3 regions of the Stenotrophomonas sp. Steno-Z1 genome follow, and region 2 is predicted to be linked to each of the others. Evidence: predicted binding sites of a transcription regulator. Region 2 holds the regulator's gene; each other region holds the start of a gene.
What was found. The regulator FliA, encoded in region 2, starts transcription of late flagellar genes. The targets are predictions, from matches to a motif close to TAAAGTTTNNCNNNCNNNGGCCGATAA.
Positions count from the first base shown of each region.

Region 1: the regulator FliA is predicted to act here: its motif matches at 7,446-7,472, upstream of AC06FD_RS19300 (GGDEF domain-containing protein).
Region 3: the regulator FliA is predicted to act here: its motif matches at 7,054-7,080, upstream of AC06FD_RS04965 (methyl-accepting chemotaxis protein).

Region 1 is NZ_JBWJPB010000011.1:85,545-95,420, forward strand. Features, by position in the region: gene AC06FD_RS19275 (DUF3375 domain-containing protein) at 1-306, shown strand, start outside; gene AC06FD_RS19280 (DUF4194 domain-containing protein) at 293-994, shown strand; gene AC06FD_RS19285 (ATP-binding protein) at 1,013-4,384, shown strand; gene AC06FD_RS19290 (sulfite exporter TauE/SafE family protein) at 4,801-5,577, opposite strand; gene AC06FD_RS19295 (YchJ family metal-binding protein) at 5,694-6,083, shown strand; gene AC06FD_RS19300 (GGDEF domain-containing protein) at 6,062-7,315, opposite strand; gene egtB (ergothioneine biosynthesis protein EgtB) at 7,539-8,840, shown strand; gene egtD (L-histidine N(alpha)-methyltransferase) at 8,837-9,811, shown strand; gene AC06FD_RS19315 (hypothetical protein) at 9,872-9,876, shown strand, end outside.
Region 2 is NZ_JBWJPB010000007.1:25,563-35,438, reverse strand. Features, by position in the region: gene AC06FD_RS16195 (chemotaxis protein CheW) at 1-884, opposite strand, end outside; gene AC06FD_RS16190 (ParA family protein) at 1,271-2,053, opposite strand; gene motD (flagellar motor protein MotD) at 2,059-3,054, opposite strand; gene AC06FD_RS16180 (flagellar motor protein) at 3,056-3,796, opposite strand; gene AC06FD_RS16175 (chemotaxis protein CheA) at 3,886-5,721, opposite strand; gene AC06FD_RS16170 (protein phosphatase CheZ) at 5,726-6,340, opposite strand; gene cheY (chemotaxis response regulator CheY) at 6,340-6,732, opposite strand; gene AC06FD_RS16160 (RNA polymerase sigma factor FliA) at 6,749-7,495, opposite strand; gene AC06FD_RS16155 (MinD/ParA family ATP-binding protein) at 7,492-8,379, opposite strand; gene flhF (flagellar biosynthesis protein FlhF) at 8,366-9,876, opposite strand, start outside.
Region 3 is NZ_JBWJPB010000001.1:1,137,925-1,147,800, reverse strand. Features, by position in the region: gene AC06FD_RS04995 (hypothetical protein) at 1-72, shown strand, start outside; gene AC06FD_RS04990 (hypothetical protein) at 974-1,486, opposite strand; gene AC06FD_RS04985 (hypothetical protein) at 1,701-1,844, opposite strand; gene AC06FD_RS04980 (NIF family HAD-type phosphatase) at 2,859-3,410, shown strand; gene AC06FD_RS04975 (AraC family transcriptional regulator) at 3,471-4,181, opposite strand; gene AC06FD_RS04970 (pilin) at 4,253-4,723, opposite strand; gene AC06FD_RS04965 (methyl-accepting chemotaxis protein) at 4,957-6,819, opposite strand; gene AC06FD_RS04960 (PAS domain S-box protein) at 7,119-9,323, opposite strand; gene AC06FD_RS04955 (Tex family protein) at 9,561-9,876, opposite strand, start outside.

The sequences.
Region 1 (9,876 bases), on a different contig from region 2:
ATCAGCCTGGAAAGCGTCGGCGACCTGGTGGCGTCCTCGGAGATCGATTTCCGCACGCTGCGCCGCGACCTGCATGAACTGCTGGGTGCGCAGCCGAAACTGAGCATCGCCCAGGCCCTGTCGCAGCGCGAAGCGCCGCAGGGGCTGGGCAGCGTGATCGGCTACCTGTCGCTGGGCACCCGCCACGGCGTGGTGGTCGAAGGCGAGCAGGAAACCGCCCATTGGCGTGGCGGCGATGGACAGTGGCGACGCGCCCGCATCCCGCTGGTTTGGTTCACCCAGGAGAAACGCCATGAACTGGCATGAAGAGTCCCACGATGCCGCCCCGGTCGACGCGGTGGCAGACGATCACGACGCCGAACCGGTCGTGGTCACGCCGCTGCCGCGGCGTAGCAATGACGTGTTCTACCTGGGCGACACCGGCCGGCTGCCCCTCGATGGGCGCCGCGCGCTGTGCCAGCTGCTGATCGGCCCGAGCATCGACCAGTTGCGCCACGCCAAGCTGTGGCCGGCGTTGATCCGCAGCGAGGCGGCGATCCGCTCGGCGCTGTCGGACCTGTTCCTGGAACTGGTGCTCGACCGTGACAGCGGCGTGGCCTTCACCCGCCAGGCCGATACCGAGGACATCGACGCACCGGTGCTGCTGCGCAGCTCGCCGCTGACCTTCATCGACTCGGTGCTGTTGCTGTACCTGCGCCAGCAGCTGGCCGAAGCGGATGCGCGCGGCAACCGCGCGGTGGTGGCCGACACCGAGATGGCCGAAGCGCTGGCCATCTACGAGAAGAACCTGTCCACCGATCGGGCCGGCTTCAATCGCCGCGTCGCCGCCGCCGTGCAGAAGATGAAAGAGAACCACATCCTGACCCGCCTGGCCGGCCAGGACGACCGACACGAAGTGTCGCCGGCGCTGAAGCTGCTGTTCTCCGCCGAAGACGTCTCCGCGCTGTCCGCCGTGTACCGCCAGTTGCGCGACACCCCCGCTGCAAACGCCTGAACGGACCACCGATAACGCATGGCCATTTCCAAGCACACCCCCGCCCTGTTCACCGACGGGCTGCCGGATCCGCGGCTGCAGCAGTTCCGCATGCGCCGCCTGCAGGTGCACAACTGGGGCACCTTCAACGGCCTGACCGAAGTGCCCATCGCCGAGCGCGGCTTCCTGTTCGTGGGCCGCTCCGGCTCGGGCAAGTCGACTCTGCTCGACGCCATGTCGGCGATGCTGGTGCCGCCGTCGATCGTCGACTTCAACGCCGCCGCGCGTGAAGCCGAGCGCAGCGGCCGCGACCGCAACCTGGTCTCCTACGTGCGTGGCGCGTGGGCCGACCAGCAGGACCGCGGCACCGGCGAAATCGCCACCCAGTACCTGCGCAAGGGCGCGACCTGGACCGCACTGGTGCTGGAATACCGGGCCGGCGATGGCCGCGTGGTCAGCCTGGTGCGCCTGTTCTGGATCGCCGGCAACGGCGCGGCGGCCGCCGACGTGCGCAAGCACTACCTCATCGCCGAGCGTCCGTTCGATATCGCCAAGGACCTGGGCGGCTTCGACCTGGACCTGCGCAAGCTCAAGCAGCGCCTGGGCGACGTGCACCATTTCGACAGCTTCGTCGGCTACGCAGAGCGCTTCCGCCACCTGCTCGGCATCGACAATGAGATGGCGCTGCGCCTGCTGCACAAGACGCAGTCGGCCAAGAACCTGGGCGACCTGAACGTCTTCCTGCGTGACTTCATGCTGGACACGCCCAAGACCTTCGATGCCGCCGAGCGCCTGGTGAGCGACTTCGCCGAGCTCGATGGCGCGCACAAATCGGTGGTCACCGCGCGGCGCCAGGTCGAAACCCTGTTGCCCGCGCGTGCGCTGCATGCCGAGCTGAAGGCGATGAACCTGCAGCGTGCCGACGAGGAGACGCTGAAGCTCGGGCTGGACAGCTTCCGCGAATCGCGCCTGCAGCAGCTGCTGGAAAAGCGCCTGCAGGAGATCGATGTCCGCCACCGTGGCCTGCTCGGCGAAGAAACCCAGCGCCGCCAGGGGCTGGCCAACCATGAAGAGCACCTCGCCGAACTCGAGCTGCAGCGACGCCAGCAGGGCGGCGAGCGCATCGAGGAACTGGAGCGCGAACACGGGCGTGCCCAAGCCGAGCGCGACCGCCGCCAGGCAAAACGCGAGCAGGCCCGCCAGGCCGCGCAGACGCTGGGCGACGCGTTGCCCGACGACGCCCACGGCTTTGCCGAACTGATTGCTCGCGCGCAGGGCGAACTGGACAACCGCCAGCAGGCGGCCGCCGCGCTGGACGATGCCATTACCGAGCGGTTGTCCGGCAAACAGGACGACACGCGTCGCTTCGGCGATGTCCGTGCCGAGCTGGAGGCGATGGAGCGCAACCCGTCGAGCATTCCCGCGCCGCTGCAGAAGCTGCGCAGCCGCATGGCCGAGGAAACCGGCGTCCCCGAGGCGGCACTGCCGTTCGTGGGCGAGCTGGTCCAGGTCCGCCAGGAGGAGGGCGCCTGGCAGGGCGCGATCGAGCGCGTGCTGTTCGGCTTCGCGCAGTCGCTGCTGGTGGACGACAAGCATTACAACGAGGTCAATGCGTGGGTGAATCGCACCCAGCTTGGCATGCGGCTGACCTACTATCGCGTGCGTCGCAATGACGATGCCATTGCGCGCCAACCGTCGGCACGGTCGCTGCTGCACAAGCTGGAGTTCCGCGACAGCCCGTTCGAGCCGTGGCTGCGCCGCGAGCTCGGCAAGCGCTACGACTACGAGTGCGTCGAGGCAAAGCAGCTGCGCGACGTGGAACGGGGTATCTCGCGCGAAGGCCAGGTCAAGCACCCGGGCGACCGCTTCGAGAAGGATGACCGCAACGCGATCGGCGATCGCCGCCGCTGGCTGCTTGGCTTCAGCAATACGGAAAAACTGGCGGTGTTCCGCAAGGAAGCCCAGGAGCTTGCCCAGCGCATCGCTGCCTGCGACGAAGACGTCGCCCGGCTGCGCAGCCAGCGCGATCGTGACAACGACCGTCGCCTGGCCTGCAACCAGCTGGTGAACTTCGTCTGGGAAGAAGTGGATATCGCCACGGCGGTCCAGCGCCTGCAGGACATCGAGTCCTCGCTGCGCGAACTCAAGGAAGGCAACGCCGACCTGGCCCGGCTGGCCCAGCAGATCGACCAGGCCCGCGCGGATATCGCGCAGGCACGCCGCACCTACGAAGACACCCGGGTCGAGCTGGCCCAGCACGCCCGCGAGCGCGACAAGCTCGATGCCCAGCGCCAGCGCAGCCGTGCGCTGGTGCTGCCGGCGCTCGGCGCCACCCAGGAAGCGGGGCTGCAGCTGCGCCTGGAGCGGCTGGGGGGGCTGAGCCTGGAGACGCTGGAAGCGCACATGCGCGAGATCAGCAAGGGCATCAACGAGAGCCTCGCCGCCTCGCAGCAGGACGTGCACCGCGTCGAGACCCAGCTGGTGGCCTGCTTCCGTCGCTTCGCACAGGCATGGCCGGAAGAGTCCGGTGACTTCACCGCGTCGGTGGCCTCGGCCGAGGACTTCCTCGCCCGCCTGCAGCGCCTGGAGCGCGATGGCCTGCCGCAGCACGAAGAGCGCTTCTTCGACCTGTTGCAGAACCAGAGCAAGAACAACCTGCTGGCCCTGCAGCGGCACAGTGCCGAGGCACGCAAGTCGATCGGCCAGCGCCTGGACGAGGTCAATGCCTCGCTGGAGCAGGTGCCGTTCAACCGCGGCACGCTGCTGACCATCGAGCTCAGCGACCGGCGCCTGCCGGAGGTGCTGGAGTTCCACCAGCAGCTGCGCGAAGTGCTGTCGCACCACCAGACCGAAGAACGCGAGGTGGCCGAAGCGCAGTTCGCGGTGCTGCGTGAACTGGTCAAGCGCCTGGGCTCACAGGAAGGCGAAGACCGGCGCTGGCGCGAGAACGTGCTCGACGTGCGCCTGCATGTGGAATTCATCGGCGTCGAGCTCGATGCCGCTACCCGCCAGCAGGTCGAGATCTACCGCAGCGGCGCCGGCAAATCCGGTGGCCAGCGGCAGAAGCTGGCCACCACCTGCCTGGCGGCCGCGCTGCGCTACCAGCTCGGCGGCGCCGAAAGCCAGCTGCCCAGTTACGCTGCCGTGGTGCTCGACGAAGCCTTCGACAAGGCCGACAACGAGTTCACCGCGCTGGCGATGAACATCTTCGAGAACTTCGGTTTCCAGATGGTGGTGGCCACGCCGCTGAAGTCTGTGATGACGCTCGAACCGTTCATTGGCGGCGCCTGCTTCGTCGAAATCAGCGGCCGCCACGACTCCGGCGTGCTGCTGATCGAGTACGACGAGGAAGCCAAGCGCTTGAAGCTGCCCGAGCGCAGCCGCCAGCAGGACGCCGAACCGGTCGCCTGACCGGTCGGCACGCCTGCGCCGCACCGGCACAGGCAATCGCGCGCCCACAACGGCAACTCCCGCGCCGGCAACGGAAATCCTGAGCCGGCACCGGAAAACCCGCGCCGGCACCGCAATCCCGCACCGGCACCGGAAATCCCGCACGGACAACGGAATCCCGCACGGGCACCGGAAATCCCGCACGCGCAATGGAATCCCGCACCGGCACCCGAATCCCGCACGCGCAACGGAATCCCGCGCCGGCACCGGAAATCCCGCGCCGGCAACGGAAATCCTGCACGGGCAACGGAATCCCGCACCGGCACCGGAAATCCCGCATCCGCACCAGAAATCCCGCACCCACGTAGAGCCGACCGTTGGTCGGCTGCTCCATCACCGGTCGCCAACCCCGGCGCCCCGGCACTCCGCTCTACGCGTTACCCGGCAAACGTATCCCAGCCCATCCGCGCGATCAGCACCACCACCAGGCCGACGAACAATTTGCGGATGAAGGGCGTGCCGCCCCGCAGCGCCAGTCGCGTGCCCACCACCGAGCCGATGATGTTGGCGGCGGCCATCGGCAACGCGAACAGCCACAGGATGTTGCCGGTCGGCACGAAGAACGAAATGGCGGCCACGTTGGTCGCCAGGTTCACCACCTTCGAGGCGGCCGAGGCACGCAGGAAATCCAGGCCGAAGAAGCGCACGAACAGGAAGATCAGGAAGCTGCCCGTACCCGGCCCGAAGAAGCCGTCGTAGAACCCGATCACCGCACCGATCGCCAAGGCCGTGACCAGCTCCTTGCGCCCGATCTCGCGCGGCCGGTGCAGCGCGCCGAAATCCTTCTTCCACAGCGTGTAGCCGAGCATCGCCACCAGCAGGACCAGCACCAGCGGACGCACCGCATCCTTGGGCAGCAAACTCACCGCCGTGGCGCCGGCAAAGGAGAACACGAAGGCGGTGCCCGCCGCGAACAGCACCGGTCGCCACGGGAAGCGCACGTTGCGCGCATAGCGGAACGCGGCCGCAGCGGTGCCGAACATCGAGCTGAACTTGTTGGTGCCAAACAGCATCGCCGGGGTGTGCTGCGGCAGCACCGTGAACAGACCGGGCAACTGCACCAGCCCGCCGCCGCCCACGGCCGCATCGACCAGGCCGGCGATGAAGGCGATCGCCACCAACCACAACAGCTCAGGGGGAACCAGCTCGAACACGGCGACACCGCAACGCAAGGCGCGCCAGCATACGCCTGGCCCCCAGCACCCGGTAGAGCCGACCGTTGGTCGGCTGCCCCGACATCGGCACAGGCCAAACGCGCGACAATGCCCGCATGAGCAATCCCGACCCCTGTCCCTGCGGCCGCCCCCTGGCCTACACCGCCTGCTGTGGCCTCTATCACGCCGGCGCCCACGCCCCCGACGCCGAGGCCCTGATGCGCTCGCGCTACAGCGCCTACGTCAAACAGCTGCCGGACTACCTGCTGGCCAGCTGGCATCCGTCCACGCGCCCGGACGCGCTGTCGCTGGACGAACCGGCCCACCAACGCACCCAGTGGCTCGGCCTGACCCTCCACCAGCACACCGTCTCCGACCTGGACCACGCACAGGTCGACTTCACCGCCCGCTACAGAATCGGCGGCGGCAGCGCGGTCAAGATGCGCGAACACAGCCGCTTCGTCCGCGAAGACGGCCGCTGGTTCTACCTCGACGCGCTGCCCTGAGCCGCCTCGCGGCTGCGCACCGCCACCGGCCGCTGCTGGCCGTGGGCGCGCACGCAGTTGCGCCCGGCATCCTTGGCCGCGTACAGCGCCTGGTCGGCCGCCTTGATCACCGCCTGGGCGTCGTCGCCCGCGCGGTGGTCGGCCATGCCGATGCTCACCGTCACCTGCACCACCGTGCCGCCGCCGCCGCGGCCACGCTGCAGGCGGCCCACCGCGTCGTCCTGCGCGCGCGCGGCGCGGTCGCGCAGCTGCAGCCGGGTGGCCTCCACCGTCGCCCGGACCGCCTCCACCGCCTCCACGCAGGCCGGGGCGGGGCGGTCCAGGAACACCAGGGCGAATTCCTCGCCGCCGTAGCGGAAGGCCCGCCCGCCGCCGCCCACCTCGGCCAGCCGCGTGGCCACCAGCTTGAGCACGTCATCGCCATTGTCGTGGCCATGGGTATCGTTGAAGCGCTTGAAGTGGTCCACGTCCACCATCGCGATCGTGTAGGTCGCGCCCACCCGTTGCAGGCACTCGTTCAAGGCGCGGCGCCCGGGCAGCCCGGTCAGCTCGTCGCGGTAGGCCATGTGGAAGGATTCCTGCAGCATCGCCGACACGATCAGCAGCAGCGCGGTGCTGGCCAGTGCCGGCAGCAGCGCCGGCGACAGGAACACCCGCGGCAGCATCGCCCATACCACCAGCAGCGCGATCAGCATCGCCGTATGCAGCGGCCGCGGCTGCCGCAGTGCCTGCACGCCCAGGCCGACCAGGGCCGCCACGAACACCAGCGTGGGCAGCTGCGCCAGCCGGCTCCAGCCGGTCGGCAGCCACGCCCAATGGTGGTCCGAGAGCAGGTCATGCATGCCCTGCGGCCCCTGCGCGGCAAGCAGGGCGAACACGCCTACCGCCGCGCCACTGACCACCCCGCGCAGCAGCAGGTCCTGGCGCAGTCGGCCGCGCTCGGGCCACAGCCCATGCAGCGCGAACAGCAGCGGCAGCCACAGCGAGACCGAGTGGAACAGCAGCGGTGTCAGCGCGGTGACCGCACCGGTGTTGAGGAAGCTGCCGACCAGGCCATGCAGCATCGCGAACGCCAGCGCGATCGCCAGCAGCAGGCACACCGCGCGCACGCGGTTGTAGATCAGGCCCAGGCCGATGCCCAGGCAGGTCAGCACCAGCGGCAGGATCCGGTGCACGGGGCTGCCCACCTCATCGGCCGGCGTGGCCCACCACAGTCCCAGCCCCACCAGCATGGCGGGCAGCAGGAACAGGTAATGGCCAGGCTGGCGTAGCAGGTGGTTGCGCAAGGACGGTTCCACGGGTGTGGGCCGGCGCGCCATGGCTGCACGTGCAAACCGGACCACACAGGCGATGGTCTTCCCGATAGCGGCCGCTGCGTATTCAACTTGAGTGCGTCACATGATCTGAGCCTTGCCATGACATGCCGCTCACCGCGGCTGGCCGATCCTGAGCGCGATGAATACCGCCGTCGCCTCCGCACCGCCGCCCGCCACAACGCATGACGCAGCACTGGCCGTCCGCTACGCCGGGATCCGCGCGCGCAGCGTGGCGCTGGCCGCCCCGCTCAGCCCCGAAGACGCCATGGTGCAGAGCATGGCCGACGCCAGCCCGAGCAAATGGCACCTGGCCCACACCACCTGGTTCTTCGAACGTTTCGTGCTGGGCAGCCGGCCCGACCACGCCCCCTTCGACGCCGACTGGCACTACCTCTTCAACAGCTATTACCAGAGCATCGGCCCGGCGCACGCGCGGCCGCAGCGCGGCCTGCTGTCGCGCCCGTCACTGGTGCAGGTGCTGGAGTACCGGGCCCGGGTCGACCAGCAGGTCATCGCCCTGTTGCAGGCCGACGCGCTCGACCCGCAGGCGCGCCACCAGCTGCTGCTCGGCCTGCATCACGAACAGCAGCACCAGGAACTGCTGCTCACCGACATCAAGCACGCGCTGTGGAGCAATCCCCTGCAGCCGGCCTACCGCGACGACCTTGCCCGCCACGAGGCGCCCGCCATTCCACTGGAGTGGCGCGACGCCCCCGAGCAGATCGTCGAGATCGGGGCGCCGGCCTGGCCCACGCACCCTGCCTTCGCCTACGACAACGAATCCCCCGTGCATCGCGTGCTGGTCCCGGCCCACGCGCTGGCCAACCGTCCGGTCAGCAACGCCGAGTACCGTGCGTTCATCGAGGCCGGCGGCTACCGCGACGTCACCCTGTGGATGAGCGAAGGCTGGGCGCTGTGCCAGGCCGAAGGCTGGCAGCACCCGCTGTACTGGGACGACGCGCTGGAACGCGAGTTCACCCTGGGCGGCTGGCAGCGATTGGATCGGCATGCGCCGGTCTGCCACCTCAGCTATTTCGAGGCCGACGCCTATGCGCGTTGGCAAGGCGCGCGCCTGCCCACCGAGTTCGAATGGGAAGCCGCCGCCGCCGGCCAGCCAGCGCACGGCCATTTCGCCGACGCCGACCGGCTGCATCCCGGTGGCGCCAGCGCGCCAGGGCAGGGCACCGACACCGCCTTGTTGCAGCTGTTCGGCGACGTCTGGGAATGGACCAGCAGCGCCTACGGCGCCTATCCGGGCTTTCGCCCCTTTGCCGGCAACCTCGGCGAATACAACGGTAAATTCATGAACGGCCAATGGATCCTGCGCGGCGGCAGCTGCGTGACCCCCGAGGGGCATGTACGTGCCAGCTACCGCAACTTCTTCGCACCGTCGGCGCGCTGGCAGTTCTCCGGCCTGCGCCTGGCGCGGGACCCGGCATGAGTACGGTAAGCGACGCGCTCGAGGCGCTGACCGACCTGCAGCCGGACCGTGCGCGGATCACCGCCGACATCCTGCAGGGGTTGTCCCAGCGGCCGCGCCAGTTGCCATCCAAGTACTTCTACGACGCACGCGGCTCGGCCCTGTTCGAACAGATCACCCGCCAGCCCGAGTACTACCCCACGCGCACGGAACTGCACCTGCTGCAGGACTGCGCCGCCGATATCGCCAGCGTGGTCGGCCCGCGCCTGCACGTGGTCGAACTGGGCAGCGGCAGCGGCCGCAAGACCGAACTGCTGCTGCACGCGCTGGCCGACCCGGTGGCCTACACGCCCATCGAGATCTCGCGCGCCGCCCTGCTGGCCAGCATCGCGCGGCTGGCCGTGGCCCTGCCGGACATTGAAATGCTCCCGGTCTGCGCCGACTTCACCGGCCCGGTGCAGGTGCCCGAGCCCCAGCGTGAGCCCGCACGCCGGCTGGTGTTCTTCCCCGGCTCCACCCTGGGCAACTTCGCCGCGCCCGAGGCCGTCAGGCTGCTGCAGGCGATGCGCCAGACCATGGGCGCTGATGGCATGGCCCTGATCGGCATCGACCTGCACAAGGACCCGGCGCTGATCGAAGCGGCGTACAACGATGCCGCCGGCGTCACCGCCGCGTTCACCCTCAACCTGTTGGCAAGGCTCAACCGCGAAATCGGCAGCGACTTCGACCTGGACGCCTTCCAGCACCGCGCCCGCTACAGCGTGGAGCGGCTGCGGATCGAGACCGAGCTGGTCAGTACCCGCGCGCAGACCGTGGACGTGGCCGGGCAACCGTTCGACTTCGCCGAGGGCGAGGCGATGACCGTGGAATACAGCCACAAGTACACCGAGGCCGCGTTCGCGGCGCTGGTGGCCCAGGCGGGCCTGCAGGTCTGCACGCGCTGGAACGCCCGCGATCCCGCCTTCGAGCTCGCGCTGCTGCGCCCGGTCTGACGCACTCCCGCCGCGGCGCACTGGCTGCTCACCACCGCGCGGGATCCGCAGGCCATCGCCGTGGC
Region 2 (9,876 bases):
AGGTCCATGACCGGCACCACCTGGCCGCGCAGGTTCATGATGCCCAGCATCGCCGAGGCGGTGCCGCGCAGCGGCAGCAGGGGTACCGGCAGCACTACTTCCTGCACCTTCAGCAGTTCCAGCGCATAGGCCTGGGCGCCGCAGCGCAGGCGCAACCAGCGCGAGGTGCGTTCGCTGGCACGGCGGCTCTCGCGCGGGCTGGAGGCCGGGTTCTGCGCCTGCGCCTGCAGTTCCTGCCAGCTGCCCGGGCGGGTGTGGGCCGGGGCGGGGGCGGCGGCACGGGCGCTGGGCGCGGACAGGGGCATCGTCGTCGGCATGGGGCGGGCGGCAGGCAGCGGGGCGGGAGCGGGGGCAACGGGAGCCGGGGAGATCGGTGCCGGCGCCGGTGCGGCGGCCTTGGGCGGTGCGCTGTCGTGCAGCACCTCGTCAGGCAGATCGTCCCAGCTGGGGCGGCCGGCCTCGGCAGCGGCAGGAGCAGCCGAGCGTGGCTCGGCTCTACCGGGCGAGGTGGGGGTTTCGTGAGCGGACGCGCGGTTATCGACCGGTGGGCCGAGCGCGGGGTCGTTCATCAGTTCGTCGAGCAGCGCGAGGTTGGCCGGGGAGCCGGGCGACGTCGGCGTGTCGTGCGCGGTCGCGACGCTCTCGACCGGCGGGCCGAGCGCGGGGTCGTTCATCAGTTCGTCGAGCAGTGCGAGGTTGGCGGGGCTGCCGGGCGAGGTCGGTGTTTCGTGCGGGGTTGCGATGCTCTCGACCGGCGGGCCCAGCGCGGGGTCGTTCATCAGTTCGTCGAGCAGCGCGAGGTTGGCCGGGGAGCCGGGCGACGTCGGCGTGTCGTGCGCGGTCGCGATGCTCTCGACCGGCGGGCCCAGCGCGGGGTCGTTCATCAGTTCGTCGAGCAGCGCGAGGTTGGCGGGGCTGCCGGGCGAGGTCGGCGTGTCGTGCGAGGCCGCGAGGCTGTCGACCGGAGGACCCAGGGCCGGATCGTTCATCAGCTCGTCGAGCAGCGCCAGATGGGCCGGCGCGCCCGGTGAGGTCGGGGTGTCGTGGCCGACCGCAACGGCCGCGTCCGGCGCAGGCGCAGCCTCGACGTCGCCGGCAGCCGACCCGGCAAATTCGGCACTGATCGCCAGGGCGACACCGGCTGCTTCAGCGCCGTCCTGGGCGGCCACCGCCGCCGCCGGGGCGACGGACAGTTCCTCCCGAGCGGGCGCGGCGGGCACAGCATCGCCGAGCAGCTGCTCCAGGTAGTCGTCGAGCACGCCGGTGGTGTTCATGCCGCGCGCTCCATCTGCAGCGCGTCGTCGGCCAGGATCCATTCCAGCGCACGCCGGTACGCGGCCAGGCCGCGACCGGGGTAGTCCTCCGACTGCGGCGGCACGGTCAGGCTGGCCGCGTTGCAGATGCGGGTGTCCACCGGGATCGCGTCTTCCCACACGCGCTGGCCGTGCTTGTCCTGCATCAGCTTGACCGTCTCGTTGCCGGCGCGGGTGCGGCGATCGAACAGGGTCGGCAGGATCGACATCGGCAGGGGACGGCGGCGCGAACGCTCGACCATTTCACCGGTCCGGACCATGCCATCGAGGCCGTGCAATGCCAGCGGCTCGGCCTGGGTGGGGATGATCAGGCGGTCGGCCGCGGCCAGCGCGTTGATCATCAGCAGCCCCAGGGTGGGCGCGCAATCGAGCAGGATGTAATCGTGTTGCCCACGGTGGCGGGCCAGGGCGTTCTGCAGGGCCAGGCCCAGGCCGGGCTGGTTGGCGCTGCGTCGCTCCAAGGTGGCCAGCGCGGCTTGCGCGCAGACGTAGTCCAGGCCCGGGATGTCGCTGCGATGGCCGAGGGTGCCCAGCTCGGCCGGCGGTGCGCCGAACAGTTCCAGCACGCCCTGCGGCGGCGGGTCCAGCGGCACGCCGAAGGCGCGGGTCAACGAAGAGTGCGGATCGAGGTCGATCAACAGCACGCGGTGGCCGAGCGTGGCCAGGCCACGGCCCAGGGCCAGGGTGGTGGTGGTCTTGCCCACGCCGCCCTTCTGATTGGCGATTGCCCAGATGCGCATTCGGTTCACTCCTTCATTGCAGGGGGAACGGCGGCGCCAACGCGGCTGCCGGCCGGCACCGGTGGCAACTGCACCGGGGCGAGGGGGGGTACGGAGGGGGTGGTCGGCCTGGCGGTTGGCGGCGCGTCGGTCTGCGCGCTGAGCTGCGGCCCGATCGGGTCTGCGCCGCGCGTGGTGTCGGCCAGGATGATGACCATGACGCGGCGGTTGCGGTTGCGCCCTTCGGCGGTCGCGTTGTCCTCGCGCGGGCGGAACTGGCCGTAACCCACCATGGCCAGCCGCGCCGGCTGCAGGCCCTGGTCGGCGAACAGGTGCACCACGCTGGCCGCGCGCCCGGCCGAGAGTTCCCAGTTGGAGGGGAACAGCGAGGTGGCGATCGGGACGTTGTCGGTGTGGCCTTCCACGCGCACGCCGTTGGGCGCATCGCGCAGGACCTGGGCCAGCGTGGAGAGCGTGTCGCGCGCGTGCACGTCCAGCGTGGCCGAGCCGGTCGGGAACAGGATGTCGCTGTTGATCTCCACCTCGATCCACAGCTCGGTGCGGCGCACGGTGATCATGCCGCGCTCGATCAGCGGGGCCAGCGTGGCGGTGAGCTTGTCGGCGATGGTGTTGAGCTGGCGCTCGGCACGCTGCAGCTGTTCCTGGTTGCGCACCGAGACCGGCATGCGCATCTGCGAGGCCATCGCCGGCAGCAGGGTGGGGTCGTTGGAGGGCGAGGGCGCGGAGGGGCCGACGCGGTTGCCGGCCTTGATCACCGACGGGCTGTCCCAGCCGCCGCCCTGCACCTGCTGGTTGCCCACCTGCACCGGGTTGATGGTGCGCGGCGCGCCGCCGAAGGCGGTGGTCAGCGCATCGGCCATGACCCGGTACTTGCCCTCGTTGAGCGAGGAGATGGCGTACATCACCACGAAGAAGGCGAGCAGCAGCGTCATGAGGTCTGCATAGGGGATCGCCCAGGCCTCATGGTTGGCATGCTCTTCGTGGTGCTTGCGGCGGGCCATGTCAGTGCAGGAATCCGGACAGGTTGGTTTCGATGTTGCGCGGGTTCTCGCCCTGGGCGATGGAGATCAACCCTTCGATGATCATTTCGCGGTCGCGGCTGTTGTGGTGGATCACGCTCTTGAGCTTGGCCGACACCGGCAGGAACAGCAGGTTGGCCGAGGCGATGCCGTAGATGGTGGCAGTGAAGGCGGCGGCGATGCCGTGGCCGAGCTTGCTCGGGTCGGCGAGGTTCTTCATCACCGCGATCAGGCCGAGCACGGCGCCGATGATGCCCAGGGTCGGGGCGTAGATGCCCATGCCCTCGAACACCTTGGACGCGGCCAGGTCCTGGTGCTCCTGGCTGCTCAGTTCGATTTCCATCATGTGCCGGATGGTTTCCGGCTCGACGCCGTCCACCAGCAACTGCAGGCCCTTGCGAAGGAACGGGTCGCTCTGCGCGTCCACCTGCGCTTCCAGGCCCAGCAGGCCCTGGCGACGGGCGATGTTGCTCCAGTCGACGATCTGCCGGATCAGCTCATGGCGGTCGCTGCTCGGCGGCAGGATCACCCAGCGCACGATCTTGAAGGCGTGCTTGAACACCGCCGGCGAGGTGTGCAGCAGGATCGAGGCGATGGTGCCCACGATCACGATCACGAATGCCGCCGGCGACCACAGCGACGCCAGGCCGGCCCCCTTGAGGATGCTGCCGCCGACCAGCGAGGCCAGGGCGAGGAAAAGTCCAATGAGGCTGAGTCTGTCCATGGGTCCGTTATCGGCTTGTGTGAATGGGACTTGAGACACCGACGGCGGCAGGTGTTGCAGCGGTCACACTTTTGCAGGGGGCAGGGCGGTCAATCGTGCGGGGTGCGCAGCCCGTCCACGTCCAGGATCAGCGACATCCGTCCGTCGCCGATCAGGGTCGCGCCGGCATAGCCGCGCAGCCCGCGCAGGGCCTTGGGCAGTGGCTTGATCACCACTTCCTCGCGGCCGCGGACCTGGTCCACCACCAGCCCGAAGCGCGCTTCGCCGGCCTGCAGCACCACGATGGTGAGCAGCGGCGAGGCGGCCGGCTCCACCGCCAGCCAATGGCGCAGGTCCACCAGCGGCAGGGTGTGCGACTTGCGGTCCAGCACGGCGCGGCCGTCGAACCAGCCCAGCGAGGTATTGGGCGCGTGCAGCACTTCCATCACGCGCGCCAGTGGCAGGGCGTAGACGTCCTCGCCGGCCTGCACCAGCAGGGTGGGCAGGATGGCCAGGGTGAGCGGGACGCGGATCATGAAGCGGCTGCCGCGGCCCAGTTCGGATTGGATCTGGATCTGGCCGCTGAGTTCGCGGATGCGCGACTGCACCACGTCCATGCCGACGCCACGGCCGGAAATATCGGTCACTTCCTGCTTGGTCGAGAAGCCGGGCAGGAACACCAGGTGCAGGCATTCCTCGCTGCTCAGGCGGGCAGCGGCTTCGGGATCGATCAGGCCCTTCTCGCGCGCCTTCTGGCGCAGCCGTTCCGGATCGATGCCGGCGCCGTCATCCTGCACTTCGATGCTGACGTAGTCGCCTTCCTGCTGCGCCGACAGGCGCACGTGGCCGCTGCGCAGCTTGCCCTGGGCTTCGCGCAGCTCCGGGGTCTCGATGCCATGGTCGATGGCGTTGCGGACCAGGTGCACCAGCGGGTCGGCGAGCGCTTCGACCAGGTTGCGGTCCAGTTCGGTTTCCGCGCCGACCAGCTCCAGCTCGACTTCCTTCTTCAGGTTGCGGGCGACGTCGCGGGCGACCTTCGGGAAGCGCGAGAACACCTTGCCCACCGGTTGCATGCGGGTGCGCATCACCGCCGACTGCAGGCGCGCGGTGGCGATGTCCAGGGTGGACACGGCGCGGTCGAGTTCTTCGTCGTGCAGGCGCGCGCGCAGGGTCTTGAGGCGGTTGCGCGAGAGCACCAGTTCGCCGATCAGGTTGACGATGGCGTCCAGGCGCTTGGTGTCCACGCGCACGGTGTGCTCGGCTTCGGCCACCGGCTTGTTGGCCGCCGGCTTGGCCGGCAGGGCCGGGGCGGCGGCGGGTGCGCGCGGGGTCGGTGCGGCGGCCACGGCCTTGGCGCCCGGGGCGGCGCCGCCGTGCAGCTGGTCCAGCAGGGCCTCGAATTCGTCTTCGCCGATCAGGCCGTCATTGGCCTTGTTCGCCGGCGCCACGGCGGTGGGCGCGGCGCCACCGTGCAACGTGTCGAGCAAAGCCTCGAACTCGTCGTCGGTGATCAACTCGCCGCTGGTCGGTGCCGCCGCAGCGGCGGCCACCGGCGCCGGCGTGGCCGGCCCGTTGACGTCGAACTGCGCGATCAGCTCCGGCGGGGCATAGCCGGGCTCGGTGCCGGCCGAGACCGAATCGAGCATCGACTGCAGGTAGTCCAGCGATTGCTGGGCCGCATCGAAGTGATGGGCCTGCAGCACCGCCTTGCCCGACCGCGCCATGCCCAGGGTTTCCTCGGCGGCGTGGCACAGTTCGACCATCGCCTGGATGCCGAGGAACCCGGCACCGCCCTTGAGGGTGTGGAAGCCGCGGAACACCGCGTTGAGCTGGTCGCTGTCCTGGGGCGACTGCTCCAGCGACACCAGCTGTTCGCCGAGGCGATCCAGGATTTCCTGGGCCTCGAGGATGAAATCGGCGGCAATATCGTCTGGAACAGCGCTCATGGTGTTACAGCCCCAAATCGGAAAGCAGGTCGTCAGCGTCGACCTGTGACACCTGGTGGCGATCCAGACCGTTCACGGCCGGGCCGGCCAGGCCGTTGTCGCGCTTGTGCGCGCTGTCGTCCTGCGGCGGCAGGCCGAGCGCGCCGAAGCCCTCGTGCACGCGGCGCACGATGCCCACCACGCGGCGGATGATCTGCCCGGTCAGGTCCTGGTAGCTCTGGGTGAGCGCGATCTCGGTGAGGTTGTGGCGGATCCGGTCCAGCTGCTGGTCCTGGTCGGCCGTCAAGCCATTGGCGCGCAGCTGCTCGGTGAGCGTGCGGCATTCCTCGGCCAGGTCCAGGGTGCGGTGGGTGGCCTGCTCGGTCATCGCCACCACGTGGTCCAGGCGTGCGCAGGCATCGTCCAGTTCGCCGGCCTCGCTGGGCAGGCTGGGCAGTTCGCCCAACGCCTGGCCCAACTCGCGGGCGAGCCGGTTCAGCCCGGCCATCATCGGCTGGGTACGCAACGCGGCCAGCGCGTCGATTTCCCGCCGCCAGCCGGCTTCGTCGCCGCTTTCCAGCGCGGCCAGGGCATCCTGCAGGCGCTGCACCAGCGCCGATTTGTCGCGGAGGGTTTCCATCAGGCGCTCGCCGCCAGGCGTTCGAAGATCTTGCCGAGCTTTTCTTCCAGGGTCTGGGCGGTGAACGGCTTGATGATGTAGCCGTTGACGCCGGACTGGGCCGCTTCGATGATCTGCTCGCGCTTGGCTTCGGCGGTCACCATCAGCACCGGCAACGTCTTCAGCTTGGCGTCGGCGCGGATCGCCTTGAGCAGGTCGATCCCGGTCATCACCGGCATGTTCCAGTCGGTGACCACGAAATCGAACGACTGGCTCTGCAACAGAGACAGCGCGGCATGCCCGTCCTCGGCTTCGGCCGTATTGGTGAAGCCCAGATCGCCCAGCAGGTTCTTGACGATACGACGCATGGTCGAGAAATCGTCGACGATCAGGATACGCATGTTCTTGTTCAAAGCACTTTCCTCGGTATCAATGGTTCTCGAGGCCGGCGTCGGCCGCCTCGAAGATCTTCAGTCGGCCACGCAGGCGCAGGACCGCCTGGCCGTGGATCTGGCAGACGCGCGACTCGCTGACACCGAGTACCGCGCCGATCTCCTTCAGATTCAGTTCCTGCTCGTAGTACAGCGACAGCACCAGCTGCTCGCGCTCGGGGAGCAGCCCGATCGCATTGCCCAGCTCGCGGCCGAATTCGCCGCGCTCAAGCACCTGCTGCGGGGTCGGACCACCCTGGGCGACGGTATCCAGCTCGCCCTGGTCTTCGATCCGCGACTCCAGGCTCAGCACCTGGCCGCGCGCGGCGTCTTCCATCAGCCGCAGGTAGTCCGGCAGGGGCATGTCCATCGCCGCGGCCACTTCGGTGGCGCTGGCGGCACGGCCGGTGCTCTGCTCCAGGCGGCGGATGGTGGAGGCGGCGTCGCGGGCGCGGCGGTGCACCGAACGCGGCACCCAGTCGCCGCGGCGGATCTCGTCGATCATCGAGCCGCGGATGCGGATCGAGGCATAGGTTTCGAACGAGGCGCCCTGGTCGGCGTCGTAGCTGCGCGAGGCCTCGATCAGGCCCATCATGCCGGCCTGGATCAGGTCATCCACTTCCACGCTCGCCGGCAACCGGGCGGCCAGGTGGTGGGCGATCCGCCGGACCAGGTCGGAGTGCTGTGCGATGCACTCGTTGGCGGCCGTGCGTTGCACCTCTTTGTATTGTGCGGCGCCTTTCATGCGGTCACCCCGCGTTGCTTGAGGATGCGTTCCAGGAAGAATTCGACCCCGCCTCGCGGCTCGGTCGGTGCCTGCCAGCGGGCGGTGCGGCGGGCGATCTCGGTGATCGCCTGCGCGGCCGGGCTGGACGGGTAGGCCTTGACCACCGGCTGCTGGCGCTGCACCGACAGGCGCAGCCAGTCGTCCTGCGGCACGCAGCCCAGGTAGTTGAGCGAGACATCAGCGAGGAACTTCTCGCAGACCCGGGTCAGCTTTTCGTAGAGCACGCGGCCTTCGTTGGGGTCGCGGACCATGTTGGCCACCACCTGGATACGGTCCACGCCGCGCTCGCGCGAGAGCACCTTGATCAGCGCGTAGGCGTCGGTGATCGAGGCCGGCTCGTCGCAGACCACTACCACGGTGTCCTGCGCGGCCTGGCAGAAGGTCAGCACGCCGTCGGTGATGCCGGCGGCGGTGTCCACCACCATGAAGTCCAGCTCACGCTCCAGTTCGGAGAACACGTTGACCAGGCCCACGTGCTCGGCCGGCTGCAGCTCGGCCATGTGGCGGCGGCCGGACGCGGCCGGCACCACCAGCACGCCGCCCGGGCCTTCGAGGATCACTTCTTCCAGGGTGCAGCGCCCGGCTACCAGGTCGGCCAGGGTCACCTTGGGCTGCAGGCCCAGGATCACGTCGATGTTGGCCAGCCCGAGATCGGCGTCCAGCAGCAGCGTGCGCTTGCCCATGTCGGCGAGCGCCACGGCCAGGTTGGCCGACACGTTGGTCTTGCCCACGCCGCCCTTGCCGCCGGTGACGGCGATGGTGCGCACAGGGCCCAGCGGCTGGCTGCGGGTGGCCGACAGCGGGAAGGTCTTGGTCAGCTTGGCATACTCACGCGACGGCATGGTTCAACTCCGGGTTGCAGGGCATATCGGCCGCGCGGCGCAAATCTTCAAGGCGAAGTACAAGATTGGCCGCACTGGCCCGGTGCAGGTCTTCGGGAACGTCCTGGCCATCGGTGACCCAGGTGATCGGCAGGCGGTGGTCCACGGCCACCGACAGGGCGGTACCGAAGCGGCCGGTTTCGTCCAGCTTGCTCAGCACCACGCCCTGCGGGTTGGCGGCGCTGAAGCGGCGGACCACTTCGTCCATGTCGCCAAAGCTGGTGTTGGCCGGCAGCACCAGCAGGGTGCGGATCTGCTGGGCGGCGCGCAGCCAGTGCAGCTGGGCAGCCAGGGCGCGGTCGCGCGGGCCCAGCCCGGCGGTGTCGATCAGCACCAGCTTGTAGTCCTGCAGGCGCTCCAGCAGCTGGTTGAGGTCGCTGCCGCTGTTGGCCTCGTGCACCGCGATGCCGAGCTGGCGGCCAAAGCCGTAGAGCTGCTCGCGGGCGCCGATGCGGCCGGTGTCGGTGGTGACCAGGGCCACGTCGCGGGCGGCGTGCTTCTCGGCGAAGCGCGAGGCCAGCTTGGCGATGGTGGTGGTCTTGCCGGCGCCGGTCGGGCCGACCAGGGCGATGATGCCGCCCGATTCCAGCGGGTCGACCGGGGCGATCGGCAGCTTCTTGGACAGCAGGCCGAGCATCAGCCCGCGGCCGCGGTGAGCTTCGGTGTCCAGCGGGATCTGCATGGCCACGTCGCGGCTGATGCCGGCGTCGAAGCCGTATTCGTCCATCAGGTCCAGGGCGGCGGCACGCACCGGCGAGCCGCGCAGGCGTTCGTCGGTGAAGCGGTGCATCTCGCGTTCGATCACCTGGCGCATGCCGGCCACTTCATGGCGCAGCTGGCGCAGTTCTTCGTCATCGCGCGGCACCACCACCAGCTCGGCGGCGGGCAGCGGCTGGGCCTGGACCTGGGCCGGTTCGGCGGGGGCCGGCAGGGCCACCGGCGCGGTTGCGACCGGCGCGCTGCCAACCTGTTCCTGGACCATGGCCGGCGCGTCCAGGCGCGGCTCGAATGCCATCGGGGCCGGCACGGCGGCCTGCACCGGTGCCGGTGCGGCGACCATGGCCGGGGCCGGGGCCGGGATCGCCGGCACGGTGACGCTCACCGGCAGCGGCGGCATCGCCACCTGTGCCGCAGGCACGTGCATCTGGAAGTGCGGTTCGTCGTCCAGCGGCGGGTCGATGATGAAGCGCGCGCGGTTGATCGGTGCCGGTGCCGGTGCGGCGACCGGTGCAGCCTCGACGATCGCGGCCAGCGTCTCCACCGGCGCCGGGGAGGCGGCCGCGGCCTGTTCGACGTTGAACGGGGCGAAGATCTGCTCCGGCAGTGCGGCAGCGCGCAGCGACGGGGCGACGGCCTGCGCCAGGGTGGCGGCAAAGCCGGTGCTGCCGCGCGGCGGCACGATTTCGTTGGCCGAATCCAGGGTGCGACCGGTCGCGCCGACCGCGGCGCGGGCCAGCG
Region 3 (9,876 bases), on a different contig from region 2:
GCAGGCGTTGGCGCATCGTTCATCCTTTTTTGGGTAATCCGCTGGCTTTTTGTATGGGCACTATTGCGCTAAATGTTAGTGTCCGGAGCCACTGAAATGGACCTTATATTCAGCGGTTTTAGTGAAAAAATTCGAGGGGAGTTGATGAGTATGGCCGGGCGCCCCCCTCTGGGGGGCGCTCTCGCACCTACTTCTAATGAAATAGTTAGCAGATAGGCCGGGCACTCATTCGTCCCGCCTTCTCATGTGCGTGCAAGACCCTCTATGCACATCCCAGGCAGCTCGATCTCCCCGTTATCAAGCTTAACTCCCTCCAGTCCGATCTTTTCGCGATTCCGTCTCCTCCTGCGGCTTTCAGCGGGACCGCCTTGGTCGAAGACCGAACGGTCAATAGGAAGTTGATTCCAGAAGACTCGGCGTTCGACACTCATGCTCAAAAGATGACTCTGGAAAGACGATGCCACTATTTTGTGGTCAAGAAGCTGCTATTGGGAAAGAGAAAAAGACCTTCAAACGACATCTATGCCCCCCCATGGTCCAAACATGGACGCCATTCTGCAGCTCATGCCACTATGCCGCAACGACCTTACGCGCAGGCCAGCTTCCATTCTGGCCTCCACATTTTCAACAGGCCTGCGGCCATCCATCTTTTTCTACTGGTTAGGCTGCTTAGATCTCCAGCCGGCGAGAAGGCGGGGCCGAAAGGCACTGTTGGCATCCTGAAAGGCCGTACAATGACGGCCCTTGGTGATACCTAAAGGGAAGCCGATGGACGTCCAAACGGTTGAGGCCGAGATTGCCAAGCTGATTGCTGAGACTTCAAAAATCAACGCCTGCTCCCGTTTGCACTCCTTCACGGCAGGCGCAATATGCTTCGGCTTGATGGCAGGCCTCGCCAAACTGTTCCAATAAGCAGGTCACCCCAGGGACTACCCGCCCCGGTAAAATCCTCTGAGGCAGGGTGAAGTGACACCTAGGGTTCGATGGTGGACCACTGACTCTCAATGTGCCGCGCCATGTCATCCAGCATCTTCAAGGTCTCGGCCCTCAGTGGCTGGCCTTGGAAGTGCTTCCCAGAAAAGAGATCGATAAGCTCAAACTGATGTGGCTTGGCCTCAACTCCGTTCTGCGTAAGTACCCAGTAGCCGAACTCCAGTGTAAGACGAGCTTCTTCAGAATCGCACTGAACGCCCTTCTCATGGAAATAGATGTAGCGCACCTCTGCTCCATCCATCGCCACAACGTGTGGAGAGAAGCGAACTTCGAGACTACGAACGTAGGCTTGGTAGCGATGCCCGGGAACTACCTTCAAACGCCGCTGTGCGTGTGGCGATGCGATGAAGGCATCCAACACGCGCATCGAGTTATTGCGACGAGTCTCCTGGGCAATGCCCTGGAGCTTTCCACGAGCATCGATGATTCCGGGGAAGCCACGCTTCATCACGTCACGAATGCCTGCAAGGGCCTTGGCATAGTAAGGCTGCATGAACACCTGGGGAGTGCCGCGAGGGTACTTCTGATCATGCAGAAACCTCATTTGCCTGCTAGCAGACATGCGGACGAATCGCGCAAGATTGCGGTCAGATAGACGGGGCCTGGGTATTACGGGCGAGAGCTTAGTAATGGCGCTCATATGATTTGATTGTCCTCTGCAATCTACGAATGAAGAGGGGCGGCCTTTCGGCCACCCCTCCGGTTGCTCACTTCCCGCGCGACTTCGACGACGGCTTCGGAGCGCTATTACGCTCGGTAACCGTCGTGGACTTGTGCTTCTCGGCGTACTGCTTAGTTACAAACTCACCGGTCTTAGCACTGCGGTGTTGAGTGATCTTCTTGTCAGCCATTGCCGTTCACCTATCGGTAGTTGGGGACTTGTCATTGCGACTGCCCCACCGAACACCCACGCCCCATGAAGGAAACGTTGGTGACCTAGCGGCCGAGATGTGGAAGATCTACGTAGATGCTTTACGAAGTACTCTGTACAAGCTATACTCCTGCGTCTGCCAAGACATGCAGCTGCGTAGATTTTCACCATCCGTTCGTGGACAGTTTGTTCATGTTCGTCGGTCGATTACCTCCTCATCTTCGTGTTGTTGTATCTCAAGCGCCCCGCCTGCAAGCGGGGCGTTTGTTTTTTGGGATGGTTCGTTGTCGATATTACCACCATTCAGCAAGTTAGCAAGCCCGTAGTGAGAGTGCCAACCACAACATCTAGTCTCATATATTGAGACTCACCACTACCCACAGTGTTATCCACAGAAGAGTCTGGCACGGCAGTGGGCCCTCGCGACTTCAAATAGGACCACCATGGGTCCCATGGCAAAGGATCGGCGCGCCCAGCACCGGCGAGCCATCGATGACCGCACCGCGTAGGAATAGGGATGACAAGGGATTGTCCTTCTACCGCCAATCCAAGTTCAGAGTCCGTGCAGCGCAAAGATGCACAAAGTGAGCTACAAGCGCACCCGGCGTGAACTACATCGCGCCCGGGCGATCTGGATTTTTCTGTTATGTAACAATGAGTTATGCAGCCACTATTGGCCAAGCTGACTGGCACTTCGTATCCCACCTTCGGCACCATGGAACACGCAGAGGCCAGATCACACGGATCTGGCCTTTTGCGTTTCAGCCGCCGGCCGTTTTGCGTCCTGATGGCGATACTGCGGTATCCGTCGCACGGCCCAGCGACCGGCCGACGGCATGCGTCGCTGCCGCGGCCGGGCCCCGGCCGACAGCGTCGATCGCATCACGTCGTCCCGCGCGCCGGGCACCGCGTACCGGCTTGCTGCGCTCGCACGAGGTGCCTACGCTGTTGTCAGGGACCGCCGCAGCGGCGCCCGTTTCAAAGGGGGAGAGGCGTGGATCGGCAAGGACGCAAACTGCTGGTGTTGGACATCGATGAAACCCTGGTGTTCGCCAGCGAACACGCGCTGGATCGCCCGGCCGACCTGCGCGTTGCCGGCTACCACGTGTACAAGCGCCCCCATCTGGACGCCTTCCTCGACTATGCGTTCGCCACTTTCGAGGTCGGGATCTGGACGTCGTCCGGCCAAGGGTATGCGGAACCGCTGGTGGCGCAGTTGATGGGCGCGCACCCGGTTGCGTTCGTCTGGTCGTCGGCCCGCTGCAGCACCGCGCGGGATTGGGAGACCGGCCACTACGCCAGCGAGAAACGCCTGGCCAAGCTCAAGAAGCTCGGTTTCGCGCTCGACCAGATCATCGGGATCGACGACACCCCGCGCAAATACGCGAAGAACTACGGCAACCTGGTCTGCGTACGCGAGTTCACCGGCGATCCCTGCGACGACGAACTGTCCCACCTGCCCCGCTATCTGGCCCACCTCGACCGGGCACCCCGCATCCGCACCGTGGAGAAGCGCAACTGGCGGGAGCAACTGCTGCGCCTGTGATCCGTGCCGGTCGGCCGGATGCCCACGCCGTGGGCCGGTCATCCCCCATAGCGCCAATTGCTACCTGCGGGCCTGCTCGCAGTGGTCGCGCAGGCTCACGCCCAGCGTCGCGCGGAAGGCGCGCAGGAAGGTGCCGGCGTGCTTGAAGCCTATGGCGAGCGCCGCCGCGTCCACGCCCATCTCGCCACGCCGTACACGGCGGGCGGCCTGTTTCAGCCGCACCTGCGTGCCGAACTGCAGCGGCGTGCAGCCGTAGGCGGCCAGGAACGCTTCGGAAAAATAGCGCACGGGCATGCCCAACCGGTTGGCGAGCTCGCGTGAAGGGACGGCGCGCTCGGTATGGCCGTGCATGATCAGGCAGGCGGTCTGCAGCGTGGCCAACACCTGCTGCCTACGCGCTGGCGAGTGGCCCGGGCAGTGTGCGGCGCGGGCCGCGATCCCGCGTTGCTGATCGGCCATGAGCAGCAGCAACGGGCGCAGATCCGCATGGCCCTGCGCCTTGCTGGCCGGTGCGGACGCGCGCCGACGCCACAGCTGGATCGCCATCCGCAGTTCGGCCGCTGGCATCTGGCCAATGCCGGGGTACATCGGCCCGGCGCCTGTGCCCAGTGCCTCCAGCGTGTCGGAGGACAGGCAAACGCCGGCGCAGATCCCGAGGCGGCCCGCGCGCAGCAGCGGCGTCGAATCGGGGCCGAGCATGAGCCATCCGCCGCGACGCAGTTCCAGCCGGCCCTCGCGGCCCTCGATGACGGTCCTGCCGCGCAGTTGCACCCACAGGCTGGTGACCCCGGCCGGTATCCGCAGCGGCGGCCCGGATGCAAGCACGGCAACCGGCCGCGCGTTCAAGGTGACAGGCGCTCAAGCACGGCGGTGCAGCCTGCCGGTGCCCACTCGTTGTGGGGGGCTGCACGCGACGCGCTGGTCGTGCACTGCCAGCCCTGATCGACGCTGTAGTCGAGGGCGACGAAGTCGAGGAATTCGCCGCCGCAATACAGGTGTGCCGTGCGGGCGGGAACGATGATGTCCACCACGATGGTGGTGCAGAGCGAGGACGTTCCCTGCAGGCCGACCGCGCCGGGGTTGCTGACGTAGTCGCCCTGCGCGCCGGTGTTGACCAGCCACTCGGCGCCGGCCTTGCCGTGCGAAAGTTCCTCCAGCATCGCGCTGATGCGCGAGCGTGCGGTGTGGTGCCGGTAGCCGGGAACGGTGACCGCCAGCAACACCGCCAGGGCGCCGATGGCGACGATCAGCTCGACCAGGGTGATGCCGCGCTGGCGGTTGGCCCGGGGGCGGGATCGATTGAGATGGAACATTTCGTTTCTTTGAAAGCGCGGGCGGTCTGTACGGCGGACGACGTGCTCTTTGCCCGAATGGGCATTCAACGCGTACCGGGTAGGAGACCACCCCACCCCCAGGCACACCATGCAAGGAGTGGTAAAAGCGGTTTCAGTGACGGGTTTTGCAACGATTCCGATGCGACACGCCGCGCACAGGGTCCCGCAGGGACCCTGCTGCCGGCATCGCGCCGTGGCGTGCTCGCCCCTGCCTAGACCAGGCGCAGCGGCGGATGCCCAACGTGCGCCACGTGGCCGCCGGCCGCGCGTGGCGCGCCCTTGCCCGCATCCACCCGGAACGCCGCCACCGTCTGCAGCAACTGCGTGGCCTGCTCTTCCATGCTGCGCGCGGCCGCGGAGGCTTCTTCCACCAGCGCGGCGTTCTGCTGGGTGCTCTGGTCGATGTGATCGACCGCCTGGTTGATCTGGCCGATGCTCTCGCTCTGCTGCTGGGCCACCGCGCTGATCTCGGTGACCAGTGCGCTGACCCGCTTCACGTTGACCACGATCTCATCCATGGTGCGCCCTGCACTCTCGACCTGGCCGGTGCCGGTGCCCACCTTCTCCACGGAGTCGGCAATGAGCTGTTTGATCTCCTTGGCCGCACTGGCCGAGCGCTGCGACAGTTCGCGGATCTCGGTGGCGACCACGGCGAAACCACGGCCATGCTCACCGGCACGCGCGGCCTCCACGGCGGCATTCAGCGCGAGGATGTTGGTCTGGAAGGCGATGCCGTCGATCACCCCGATGATGTCCACGATGCGGCGCGACGATGCGTTGATCAGCGCCATCGTGGAGACCACTTCGTGCACGACGTGGCCGCCCTGCGCAGCCACGTCTACCGCGCCGATCGCCAGTTCGCTGGCCTGGCGCGCGTTGGCGGCGGTCTGCTGCACGGTCGCGGTGAGGCCCTTCATCGAGACCGCGGTTTCCTCCAGCGACGCCGCCTGCTGCTCGGTGCGGACCGACAGGTCGCTGTTGCCTTCGGCGATCTCGCTGGCGCCCACCGCGATGGTATCGGCGGCGAACTTGATCTGGCCGATGATCGTGGCCATCGCATCGACCAGCGCGTTGATGCCTTCGCACAGCTCGGCGATGTGGCCGGTCTTGTCCGCGGTGGCGATGTGCCCGGTGAGGTCGCCGCCCTGCGCCGCGGCCACCACCTCGCGGGTCTGCGCGACGGCTTGCTGCATGGCCTGGCTGTCGCGCACCTGGGCGGTGATGTCGGTGGCGTACTTGACCACCTTGAACGGACGCCCGTTCATGTCGAAGATCGGGTTGTAGGAGGCCTGGATCCAGACCTCCCGGCCGCCTTTGCCAAAGCGCCTGTACTGGCCGGCGTCATACTCGCCGCGCCCCAGCTTCTCCCAGAACTGGCGGTATTCCAGGCTCTGGCGGTGCTCGGGGTCGACGAACATCGCATGGTGCTGGCCACGCACCTCGTCCAGCGTGTAGCCGGTGGTGGCCAGGAAATTGTCGTTGGCCGACAGGATGCGGCCATCCAGGCCGAACTCGATCACCGCCTGCGATTTGTTGATCGCCGCCAGCTGGCCGGAGACATCGGCGGCCTGCTGCATCTGCGCGGTGATGTCGGTGGCGAATTTCACTACCTTGTAGGGACGCCCATTGGCATCCAGCACCGGGTTGTAGGAGGCCTGGATCCAGATCTCGCGGCCGCCCTTGCCCAGCCGGCGGTACTGCCCGGCGTCGTACTCGCCGCGCCCGAGCTTCGCCCAGAACTCCCGGTACTCCAGGCTCTGGGCAAGGGCCGGGTCGACGAACATCGCATGGTGCCGGCCCTGGATTTCCTCCAGCGCGTAGCCCACGGCCTGCAGGAAGTTGTCGTTGGCGTGGAGGATGGTCCCGTCCAGGTCGAATTCGATCACCGCCTGCACCCGGTGCAGCGCGGCGACCTGCGCCTCCAGCTCGCGCTGGCGCCGCTGCTGGGCGGCATCGGCGGTGCCGCGCGCATCGCGGCGGGCTACGAACGGTGCAACCAGTGCGCGCCACGGCGAAACGCCGGCGTCGGCAACCTGTTCCTGCACATGCGCATGCATGCCTGAAGTAAGCATCATCTGATCCTCGGTGCCCGGTAGCTGGTGGGATCCGGCGGGCAACATGCCCGCCGGCACATCGGTTGGCTTGGGGACGTGCGAAGACACCCGTGGGCTGGCGTCATTCCTGCGGCTTGTACAACATGGTCCTGCTTCCTGCAGACGCTGTGTTGCAAAGGCACGCGGTCCCGGCCACACGAGCGGGGGGGCAGCCAAGGGCCAGCGCGGACCCACGCGAAGGTGGCTCCAATACCCGTATCGACTGGCGTTGAGGAAAGTTTAGGGCGGACCAATCAAAGGGGGCGGCCCGGGCGGCGGGCTCAGCCCTCGCCGCCCTCGCTGGTCTCGACCGCGTCCAGCGGGTCGCTGGCCTGGCCGAGCGGCACCTCGACCTGGACGTTGTTCTTGCCCAGCGCCTTGGCCCGGTAGCACTGGGCATCGGCGGCGGCCACGGCCGAATCCACGCTCATGTTGCCGCCGATCGCCGCGATGCCGATGCTGGCGCCCACGCTGAGCCGCTGCAGGTCCCACGGGATGGTCAGGCTCCGCACCGATTCGAGCAGGTCGCTGGCGATGCGGCGGGCGCGCTTGAGCGAGCAACCGGCCAGGATTACCGCGAACTCGTCGCCGCCCAGCCGGGCCACGATGTCCGAGTCGCGCACCCCATGGCGCAGTACGTTGGCCACCGCCCACAACATCGCGTCCCCGGCCAGGTGGCCGTGGCTGTCGTTGATCGGCTTGAAGTTGTCCAGGTCGATGAACATCAGCGAGGCCGATTGCCCGGTGCGGGCCACCCGGGTGATGGCCTGCTGCAGGTGCGCCTCGAAGCCGCGGCGGTTGCTCAGTTCGGTCAACGGGTCCACCTCGGCTAGGTGGCGGGCCTCGCGCTGGCGGGCGCGCTGCTGGGTGACGTCACGGATCACCCAGACCGCACCCGTGACCTGGCCATCCTCGCCACGCAGCCAGGCCCGGGTCACATCGACCGGCACCAGCTGTGCCCCCACCGACAGCAGCAGGTCCGAGTGCAGGTCCACCGCGTTGCTGTCCGGGTCCAGCAGCACCGCGATGTCCAGGGGCGACCGCGGCGCGTACTCGGTGGTCAGCTCCATCACGTCCTGCACCTGGCCATGGGTCAGCGGCGCGGCCCCCTCACCCGCCAGCGCGCGGGTCGCGGCGGCGTTGGCATATTGGATCTGGCCGTGCAGGTCCAGGGTGAGCACCATGTCGGCCACCGCATCCAGGGTGACCCGGGTGCGCTGTTCGGAGTCGCGCAGTTGCAGGCTGCTCTGGCGCTGGGCGGTGACGTCCTGGATCTGCGACACGAAATGCAGCGGTTCGCCGTGCTCCGAGCGCACCAGCGACACCGACAACCGGCCCCAGACCACGTTGCCGGCCCTGCCCAGGTAGCGCTTGTCCATGTGGTAGTGCTCGCGGCGCCCCGCCAGCAGGTCGCCGACCAGCGCCAGGTCGGCATGCAGGTCGTCGGGGTGGGTCAGGGTCTGGAAGTCGATCTCCAGCAACTCGGCACGGGTGTAGCCGAGGATGCCGCACAGGGCATCGTTGACGTCCATCCAGCGCCCTTCCAACGACACCAGCGCCATGCCCAGCGCCGCCGAGGAGAATGCACCGGAGAATTTCTCGGCCGCCAGGTAGGCCTGCTCGCGCACTTCGATCATCGGGGTGATGTCCACGGCCATGCCCACATACCCCAGGCGCTGGCCGCCGGCACAGTTGAGCGGGCTGATCGACAACCGGACCTGGCGATGCTCGCCATCCTTGCGCACGAACGTCCACTGGTGCGACCAGGTGCCCTGTGCGGCCTGGGCGGTGAGCGCCTCGAAGACGGTCGGCATGCGCCCGTCCGCGTCGGCCTGCGGGCGCAGGTAATCCATCATTTCGTCGGGGTCGTGGAACAGGCCGGGGTTGGCCTTGCCGATCACGTCCTCGGCGCTGTAGCCCAGCAGCTTCTGCGCGCCGGTATTGAACAGGTTGATCACCCCGTCCACGTCGGTGGCAATCACCGCCACCTCGTCGGACGCATCCACCACCGCCTGCAGGCGCTGGCGCATGTTGGCCGCGTCCTGGCGCGCGTTCTGCAGGTCGGTTACATCGGCATGCGCGCCGGCCATCCACAGCGGGCGCCCCGCGTCATCCCACTCGTAGACGCGACCGCGGTCCTGCACCCAGATCCAGTGGCCGTTCTTGTGCCGCATCCGGCACAGGCTGTCGTAGTGCGGCGAGCGTCCTTCCATGTGCTCGTTGAGCAGCGCGTTGGACTGGGCCAGGTCGTCGGGATGGACCAGCCGGAAGAAGGTCTCCGGGGTGATCGGAGCCAGTTCGTCGCGGGTGTAGCCCACGATCTGTGCCCAGCGCTCGTTGACCCACATCCGCCCGTCCTGGATGTTCCACTCCCAGGTGCCGGCGGCGGTGCCCTCGATGATCATCTGCAGGCGCCGATGGCGCTCGGTGATGTCGCGCAGCGCGGGGTCGCCGCCAGACCCGATGTCGGTGCGATCGTGGCTCACCGGCACGCCCACGCGCGCGGCGTCGTGCGCGATCGCACGGCGTTGGGCCCCGCCCGGTCCTCCGGTCCTGCCTGCTGCACTGTCATCTGGCCTCCCCGCCCGAGCCCCAGCCTACGGGCATTTGAGGGGAAGTGTGACCAAAGCGGGGTGAAACCAGAAGTGCCGCCGCCAGAGCAGCCGCCCGGACAGGCCGGGGGCCGCACGCGGCGGGCCCCCGGCACCCTGCCCGGCGGAGGCTCAGCCGCCGCGTTTGGCGCGGGCGAAGGCGTCGGCCAGGGCGTTGTTGGCGGGCGGCGCGGCGCTGCCCGGGCGCGGACCGGACGGGCCGCCACGGCCGCCATTGCGCGGGCCGGCCCCACCACCGTCACGGCGGCCACCGCCTGCGCCGGCCGGGCGCGCATCGCGCTCGCCGGGGGCCTTGGCCGGGGCCGGGGTGTCATCCAGGCGCCGGGTCAGGGCGATGCGCTTGCGCGCCACATCCACCTCCAGCACCTTCACCTTGACGATGTCGCCGGCCTTGACCACATCGCGCGGGTCCTTGACGTAGGTGTCC